2 regions of the Alteromonas sp. McT4-15 genome follow, and region 1 is predicted to be linked to the other one. Evidence: predicted binding sites of a transcription regulator. Region 1 holds the regulator's gene; the other holds the start of a gene.
What was found. The regulator FNR, encoded in region 1, switches genes on or off when oxygen is low (the NO sensors DNR and NnrR bind a similar motif). The targets are predictions, from matches to a motif close to TTGATCTAGATCAA.
Positions count from the first base shown of each region.

Region 2: the regulator FNR is predicted to act here: its motif matches at 1,370-1,383, upstream of LHL20_RS10435 (acetate kinase).

Region 1 covers NZ_JAJALG010000044.1:14,887-19,351, reverse strand. Annotated here, with positions in the region: gene LHL20_RS19065 (patatin-like phospholipase family protein) at 1-53, opposite strand, end outside; gene ttcA (tRNA 2-thiocytidine(32) synthetase TtcA) at 54-1,007, opposite strand; gene uspE (universal stress protein UspE) at 1,154-2,077, opposite strand; gene fnr (fumarate/nitrate reduction transcriptional regulator Fnr) at 2,248-2,988, opposite strand; gene LHL20_RS19045 (sulfite exporter TauE/SafE family protein) at 3,040-3,699, opposite strand; gene ccoS (cbb3-type cytochrome oxidase assembly protein CcoS) at 3,686-3,964, opposite strand; gene LHL20_RS19035 (heavy metal translocating P-type ATPase) at 3,966-4,465, opposite strand, start outside.
Region 2 covers NZ_JAJALG010000011.1:81,822-86,286, reverse strand. Annotated here, with positions in the region: gene pta (phosphate acetyltransferase) at 1-105, opposite strand, end outside; gene LHL20_RS10435 (acetate kinase) at 159-1,340, opposite strand; gene LHL20_RS10430 (diguanylate cyclase) at 1,455-1,649, shown strand; gene LHL20_RS10425 (Hsp20 family protein) at 1,821-2,264, shown strand; gene LHL20_RS10420 (DUF3224 domain-containing protein) at 2,395-2,781, opposite strand; gene LHL20_RS10415 (NUDIX domain-containing protein) at 2,858-3,397, opposite strand; gene LHL20_RS10410 (methyl-accepting chemotaxis protein) at 3,470-4,465, opposite strand, start outside.

The sequences.
Region 1 (4,465 bases):
ATATGGGTCCAGCCTCTTGCTGCACCAGCACCTAACGCAAGTCCTATTTTCATTTATCGCGGTTCCATTATATTGACTACTTCGATAGTGTTGTCACTATCTAGTGCGCTCTCATCTGCACTTGTATTAAAAGAGGGTTGATCAAAACCGATATCGCCATCTTCTACCGGGCCATCTTGCGTAGTAATTGATTTAAAATCGTATAAATTGCTGTCTACCAAGTGTGAAGGTGCCACGTTTTGTAGCGCCCTGAACATAGATTCGATACGACCTGGAAAGCGACGATTCCAATCTTGCAACATGGCTTTAATATTCTGGCGCTGTAGGTTCTCTTGTGAACCGCATAGGTTACACGGAATGATAGGAAACTCTGCTGCCTGAGAATATTTTTCGATATCTTTTTCAGTGCAATAGGCTAGTGGGCGAATAACAATGTGTTCACCGTTGTCGCTAACAAGCTTTGGTGGCATCGATTTTAGTTTACCGCCATGAAACATATTTAAAAAGAAGGTTTCTAGCATGTCATCACGGTGATGGCCAAGTGCAATTTTAGTTGCTCCTAATTCTTTCGCAGTGCGATACAAAATACCGCGACGCAAACGAGAGCAAAGTGAGCAGGTTGTTTTACCTTCAGGAATTTTATCTTTAACAATTGAATAGGTGTCTTCTTCGACGATTTTGTAATCGACACCAATGCTATCTAGATACTCAGGCAAAATATGCTCCGGGAAACCGGGCTGTTTCTGGTCTAGGTTTACGGCAACAATATCAAAGTGAATAGGCGCAATCTTCTTTAAGAATAAAAGAATGTCGAGCATGGTGTAACTGTCTTTACCGCCTGATAGGCACACCATTACCTTGTCATTATTTTCAATCATTCCAAAATCGCCAATGGCTTTACCCACATTTCGGCGAAGGCGTTTTTGAAGTTTGTTGAAGTTGTACTTTTGCTTACTTTGCGTCGCATTTAGAGGCGCCGCATCAGCACCATTTGTGCCTAGACTCATAATTAACTAGCTTGGTTTGTAATAAAAAGCACATTATACAATAAAGCACCTTTTCGAAACCATGCCTGCGCACGTTAATTTATTCGCTATTGTTCGTTCAGAGTTCTTGTTCGTTCAAAATAATGACATCCTACTTTGCACAGCACTTAGTTTGCCAACGGTGATACAAAACCGTCGGGCTTGAGTGCCAACACATCGCAGTTCAGTTCATCGATAACATGTTCTGCAGTATTACCAATCAAAGCGGCTGAAATGCCAACTCTGCCAACTGTGCCGATGATAACGAGTTCTGCGTCAATGTCTTTTGCAACCATGGGGATAACCTTTTCTGGCAATCCTTCTTTAACTACGCATTTATTATCAGGTACACCATATTTAAGTGCATGGGCGCGCATTTCATTCTGGTGGTGTTGCTTAACCGCATCATGATAAGTGTCAGGGTCGAACTCAGGGACTTCAATAGCAATATTTAGCGGTGTAGAAGGGTAGCTGTTAACAAGATTGACATTCCCTTTTAAAAGCGACGCATAGTCGTTGGCAATAACGGTAATTTTATCATTGAGCGCAGCATGTTCGTCGTCTTCAGTACCTACGTTTACAGCAGCAATAATTTCGCCACCTTCTGGCCAATCGTGCTCTTTTACCAATAATACTGGACGAGGGCATTTACGCATCAGGTGCCAGTCTGTGGGCGTAAATATAACGGATGCCAAGTCATCATGTTTCTTAGTTGCTTTAACCACTAAATCGATTTGATTGTCCAAGGCATAATGAATAATTGATTCATAGGCGCGATTATTCCACTCAACAACAATATCAGTTTCTCCATAGCCTTGCTTGTGAAGCTCTCCTGATAGCCATTTGGCGTGTTCGTTAGTGACGGCGTCGCGCATTGACTCTCTTTCATCAGGGCTAAGCATAGTGGTCATGTCATAAGAGAGATCGTATACCACCATCATGGCTGTTACTGAAGCGCCCAATTTTGACGCTAATTCGTAGGCCCTGCTTAAGGCAGGTTGGTTGTCTCGCTCGGCATCAACAACAGCAAGGATGCGTTTGTACTCAATCATAACTACCCCTTATAAACAAAAGCTTAGTATTTAGTTTTATAAATAAGTTGGACGCTTAAGGTAAGTGTAAACGACAATACTAAAAACGTTAGTTGTTTTAGATCAATAAATAAAAAAGGCGCTTTCAAAGCGCCAATCTTAATCTTGTTATCAGTTGTTGATTAGGGTTCCTAACCGTTACACACAACGCTGGGACCGTTAAGCGCTTCTAGTTTTGTACTAAGTCGATCAAAATCTAAAATAGTAATAAGCTTGCCATCTACCTTGATAATACCGTCTTTTTGGAAGCGACTTAACAGGCGACTTATCGTTTCGATAGTCAAACCTAAATAGTTACCTATTTCATTACGTGTCATCGTTAAGTGAAACTCTCTGTGTGAAAAACCACGTTCTTCAAAACGTTGAGACAAATGCGAGATGAAATATAAGAGACGTTCTTGGGCTGTGCGTTTATTTAACAGCATAATCATATCGTGATCTTGCTTAATTTCCGCACTCATGAAGCTCATAATCTGGTGACGAAGTTTTGGAAATTGTACTGACATTTCATCTAACGTTTCGTAGGGAAGTTCGCACACCATTGCAGTTTCAAGAGCCTGCGTGTAGCTTTGATGCTGATTTTCACGTAGTGCATCAAAGCCTATGATATCGCCAGGAAAGTGAAAACCTGTTATCTGCTCTTCACCTTCTTTGTTTGTAACAAAAGACTTAAATGAGCCTGTGCGAACAGCAAAGAGTGAACGAAAGGTATCGCCAGTTTGGATAAGCGTATCGCCCTTATGGAGTGGTTTTTTACGCTCAATAATGTCATCAAGAGACTCAATTTCTGTCTTATTCAATGCCACTGGTAGACATAAATGACTGAAACTGCAGTTTTGACAATGTATAGAGAATTGGCTTCCTTTGCTCATAAATACTAACTCACAAATTACAGGGTTTACTTTGTTATGATACCGCAAGATTTAGGCGATTGCGCGATAAATCAGATAAACAGCATATATAGCCATTATGCTCGCGATCCCTTGTCTAACCAATATGTTTTTAAATCCTGAGATCAACCATTGGCTACCCAAGCTTGTCGCAATCAGTGTAGGCAATGTGCCTAACCCAAAGAAGAACATAATTGCGCTACCTTGCAAGGCACTGCCAGAAGCCAATGACCATGTTAATGTCGAATACACTAACCCGCACGGTAACCATCCCCAAATAAAGCCGTAGGGAAAGGCGCTCAGCGGCGTCCTAAATGGTAAAAAACGTTTAGAGTAAGGCTGTATTTTTTTAAATATTCCGTTGCCCAACCGTTCTAGTTTGGTTAAGCCGGTATACCACTGCCCGAGATAGCATGCCAATAGCAGTAGCATGATGCCGCTAATCAGTGAAAGTGCATAATTCGCGAGGGGAATATAATCAGCGGCAATTTTTCCAAAAAAACCAGTTATACCGCCTGCGATGGTATAACTCACAATGCGCCCAATATTATAAGTCAGTGTATAGGGGAAGGGGGAAATGCCTTTGGGGGTAACCATTCGTAGTGCGGTTACAATACCCCCACACATTCCTACACAGTGAACGCCGCCTGCGAGGCCAATAAGAAAGGCAGAAAAGTAATTAATGCCTTCCATGAGTCTCGTTTTCAGGTTGATTGACTGATGTTTTCGCTGTGTTCGTGTGTTTAGATAAGTGAGTTAATTCTTCTTTTTCTTGCAGTTTCTTACGTTGTTCTGCAAGTTGTTTTTCCTCTGGCGACAGATCATCATCAAACAAAATACTGTAGCCTTGACGATCGAGGTCTTCAAACTGATTGGACTTTACAGCCCAAAAGAAAATAACGATAGCGACGGCCACGATAATGATGGCGATGGGTATAAGGACGTAAATAATGCTCATGCTACTTACTCAATAGTCGGGTTGAGTTTGTCACCACAATAATAGAACTTAGTGACATGCCTACCACAGCCATCCAAGGCGAAAGCAAACCAGATACAGCAAATGGTAGAATCAGAATGTTGTAACCTACAGACCAGCCAATATTTTGCCTAATTTTTTGTTTTACTTGCTTGGCGGTGGTAATTAACTCTGGAACAGAAAGTAACTGATCGCCAAGTAAGATAACATCGGCGGCGGTTTTCGCTACATCCGTTGCATTACCCACCGCTATAGCCACATCGGCGCTAGCTAAGACCGGTGCATCATTAATACCATCCCCCATCATCATCACTTTTTTTCCGCTGGCTTGCATTGCCTGTACTTCGTGAAACTTATCTTCAGGAGTAAGACCACCTTTTGCAAGCTGTATGGGAAGGTGCTGTGATAGGGTATCTACATTGTGTTGGGTATCACCGCTAAGCACAATAAGTGAGTTATGCTTCCCAAGGGCATTAAGGGTGG
Region 2 (4,465 bases), on a different contig from region 1:
GTTTAGTTTAATACCTTGCTCTTCGATAGCACGAACAAGACCCATGCTGACAGTAGTAAGACCGACACTGGTTCCTACTGGGATCAACATAATTCGGCGAGACATAGCGACTCCTGTGCGTGCCGTTAGTATATAACGGCAGTTTCTCTTGATAAAAGTTAAGCGAACTCAGCCGCTTCGGCGGCAATAACCCACTCTTCGTTAGTGGGCACTACAAAAACTGATGTAGTAGATGAAGACGTGGAGATTTCTCCCCCTTTTCCAAATCGCGCCTCAAGGTTCTTTTGTTCATCAACTGTGATACCAAAATGTTTAAAATAGCCCATAGTGGTTTCGCGAATAAGTGATGAGTTTTCACCGATGCCACCCGTAAACACAATGGCGTCTAAACTTGGAACACTGACCATATAGCCAGAGATATATTTAGCAAGGCGATAACAAAAAATCTCAATTGCTAGCTGCGCACCTTCATGGCCTTTAAGCGCCTCATCTTCCAACGTTCTGCAATCATTGCTAAGCGCTGAAATGCCAAGCAATCCAGACTGCTTGTTGAGTAGGTCATTAATTTCGTCAGCCGTTTTGCCAAGCTTTTTCTGTAACGTACCCGGTAATGAAGGGTCGAGGTCGCCACAACGCGTGCCCATAACTAGCCCTTCAAGCGGCGTAAACCCAAGACTAGTATCAACCGCTTCACCCTGCTCAATAGCAGATACACTGCATCCGTTGCCCAAGTGAGCGCTGATGATACTGGTTTGTGAGACAGGCTTATTGAGCAAACCAGCAGTGCTATCTAGAATAAATTTGTGGCTGGTGCCATGGAATCCATAGCGCCTAATGCCATGTTCTTTATACAATTCAATTGGTAGTGCATAAATAAACGCTTTTTGCGGCATACTTTGAAAAAAAGACGTGTCAAATCCTGCAACATGCGGCAAGTCTGGATAAGCCATTTGGGCTGTGACTATGCCTTTTAGGTTGGCCATATTGTGCAGTGGCGCCATACTGGCATAGGCTTCAATGGCCGAAAGAACGTCTTCATTCACCAAGGCTGCTTGTTTGAATTTTTCACCACCGTGAACCACGCGATGTCCAATTGCAATAGGCTTCACACCGGTTTTTGCAATGATCTCTTGAATAGCATTAAGTGCTTCTGTGTGGCCCGCTTTTTCACCTAGGCGCTGTTTTGATTTTTCACCATTAAGCTTGTATGACAAACTCGCGTCACTGTTGCCTAGACTTTCCGCAATACCAGATAACCCTGCTACACCAGTATCAGCATCTATAATGGCAAACTTCACCGATGAGCTGCCGCAATTTAATACAATAACTTCTTTTTTCATTTGGCTTTTTTAGTAAAATTGTTGAGATATCGAGTCAGATCAAATTGTAGCATTTATAATCAGCAGCGTTGGTTAACGTTATGCTAAATATTCTATAAAAATTATCGCATACGCTTGTTTTTGCAAAGGTCTTTGACTTTTTTGCAAACGCGTAAAGATAGCCGTGAGCGACTTCGAATTACTGCCAGTTTTGGTGTTGCTACTCTAGACAACGCACTTTCATTTGAGCACACAGTTAACAATGCTGACAAAGCACTTTATGCTGCAAAAGAAAGTGGCCGAAATAAAGTCGAAGTAAAAAGGCGATGAAATTCAATACCATAAAAAAATTTAGATTTTTTTTGCTTTTTAAGCATTGAAAAGAAATCAACCAATCCTATATATAATTTGTCGGCGCTGAAAGGTCAGGTCGACAACACCGCCGCCGCGAAGTCGGGGCACATTAATTTAAACATATTGCTTAATTTTGAGGATATGACTATGCGTACTATCGATCTATCTCCACTTTACCGTTCTTTTATTGGTTCAGACCACCTAGCGTCACTTATTGATGCAGCATCTCGCGCTGAGAAACAAAGTACTTATCCGCCGTACAACATCGAACTGTTAGGCGATGACAAGTATCGGGTGACTATGGCAATCGCTGGCTTTAGTAAAGATGACGTTTCTATTCAAGTTGAAGAAAACACGCTTACTATAACTGGTACCAAAAAAGCGGAAGAGAAAGAAAATAAAGAGCGTAAGTTCTTACACAAAGGTATTTCTGAGCGTAATTTTGAACGCAAATTCCAACTGGGCGATCACGTAAAAGTGCTTGCAGCAGACATGGAAAATGGCCTTTTACATATCGATATGGAGCGAGTCATACCTGAAGCCAAGAAACCTCGTCAAATCGAAATTGGCTCTCGCTTACTTGAGAACTAATACGTAAAAATTCTTGGTTTGTTTCCCAACTTTTTAGCGGCGCCGTATGGCGCCGTTTTTTTATTTGGGGATTCTTTTCTTAGAAAGTTTCTTGCTAAGCATTAGCGTAAAACGCAAAGGTTAATACGCCCTAGTCTATAAAAATCGTGTAATTGGCTTTACCCGCTTCAGACGATTGAAAGTGCCCGTGAATTTCTTTCCCCGCTAGCTCTCCGGTAGCCGAGGATGCTATTGCATTAAATTCGCTGCTTGCAACGCCACCTGTAAATTTACCACTGTGCACTAAAGTCACCGTTCCACGTAAACCATTTATCACACCGACAAACGATTCGAAGCCAGTAAACCTAGCTTCTGCTGGAGACTGATAACTCATAAGAAATTCGATGTCTGCCTCGCCTGCCATATCACCAGAGTAGGCCTGACTAATGGAAGCATGTGAAGTTTTAACTCCTTCACATTTTTCTGAAAGTGTCTCTTCTTCCCAACGCGTGATTAAGAATTGTCCTTTACATTCCATTACTTAAATCCTGAATTTTTTGCCATGCTAACCTGCTTCGCAAAAAAATCAAAGTGCGGAAATTGTAACAGGCTGTTCAGATAAGTCCTTTTAGCGTGGCAAGTCCGAAGGCATTACACGTACTGGCATCTTTGATTTCGCCAGTGAGGATTTTTTCTCGTAACTCATTTAGTGCCAGGGGGACGATACGTAAATCTTCTTCCTCGACGTCAAGCTTCTGCTCGCCCTGACTCAGCCCTTTAGCAACATAGATATGATATCCCTGATTGCAAAAACCATAGGCCAGATACTGGAAACCCACGTAAATCATTTGTGTCGCCGAAAGGCCGGTTTCTTCCTTAAGTTCCCCAGCAGCAAGCTCTGCGGGGTCGGCATCAGGATTTGCCTCCCATGCGCCTTGGGGGAACTCAAGTTGACGCTCACCAATGGTATAACGATACTGTTCAACCATATACACAACATCATTTTCTATTGGCAAGATAATCGCAAAATCAGGCTTTTCTACTACACCATAAATACCTTCATTTCCGCTTTTGCGGCGAATTTTGTCTTCCCGCACCCTAAGCCATTTGTTTTGATACACCACTTTTGAATCTAGTGTTTCTATATCAGCCATCGTTTTTCGTATTCTTCTTTTAGACAATAAATTAGCGCGATATTGCGAAATCAAGTTTATCTACAATAACGACTAATCGGCTTTAAATCCATCGATGGTATGCTGTAATAGCTGATTGTTGGCTTGCATTTCACCTGACAAATTTGAAAGATTTTGCGCAATATCCACTTCGTGCCTTGCGGCTTCTTCCACTGTCACCAGTTCTTTAGCAATCTCTTCTGTCGTGACAGACTGCTGTTCAGCGGCGGATGACATATTGTTCGCCATATCCTCTACATTACCAGCAGCCTCTTTTACTTGCTCGGCTGTTTTGCGCCCTTCTGTGGTAGTTTCCATAGAGTTAGATATCGATTCAACGTTCTTATTAATATCGTTAACAACGACGACGCTTGCTTCTCTTAGACTAGACAGAAGCGTCGAAATTTTATCAGACGACTCTCGGCTACTTTGCGCCAGTTTTCGTACTTCGTCTGCGACAACAGCAAATCCGCGCCCATGTTCGCCTGCGCGCGCAGCCTCTATCGCAGCATTAAGTGCTAATAAGTTGGTTTGATCTGATAATGTGTTGATGGTTTCTAAAATGGTAGAGATTTCGCCAACTTTCATCTCCATCTCGCCGGCATTTTTTTGCACGCCTTTAATATCATCAGCAAGCACTTCCATACTGTTTCTAATATTTTGGTTAGCCTTTAAAGATTGATTCGCCAACTCATCTAATTGCTTACTGGCACTAAGTGTATCAAGTGAGGACTGCGCAATTTCCCTGCTTGTGACTGCAACCTGCTCCACTGCAGAGGCTATATTTGCGGTCAGTTGTTGAGTATTCCCCGCATCTTTAAGCATTTCACTGCTGGCTTTCTCAAGCTGTGCTGATAACCGACTGCTTGTCGCTATTGATGTCCCTAAGCCTTTCACCAAATCACGCAGTGCAAGTATGGTGGTATTTACCGAGCGTGATATCTCACCCAATTCATTGCTGGTACTCATACTCACATCAACGGTTAAATCACCTTGTGTGGCGATTTTATCCAAATTAGCAACGAGTACCTTTAACTGCTTGGTAATGAT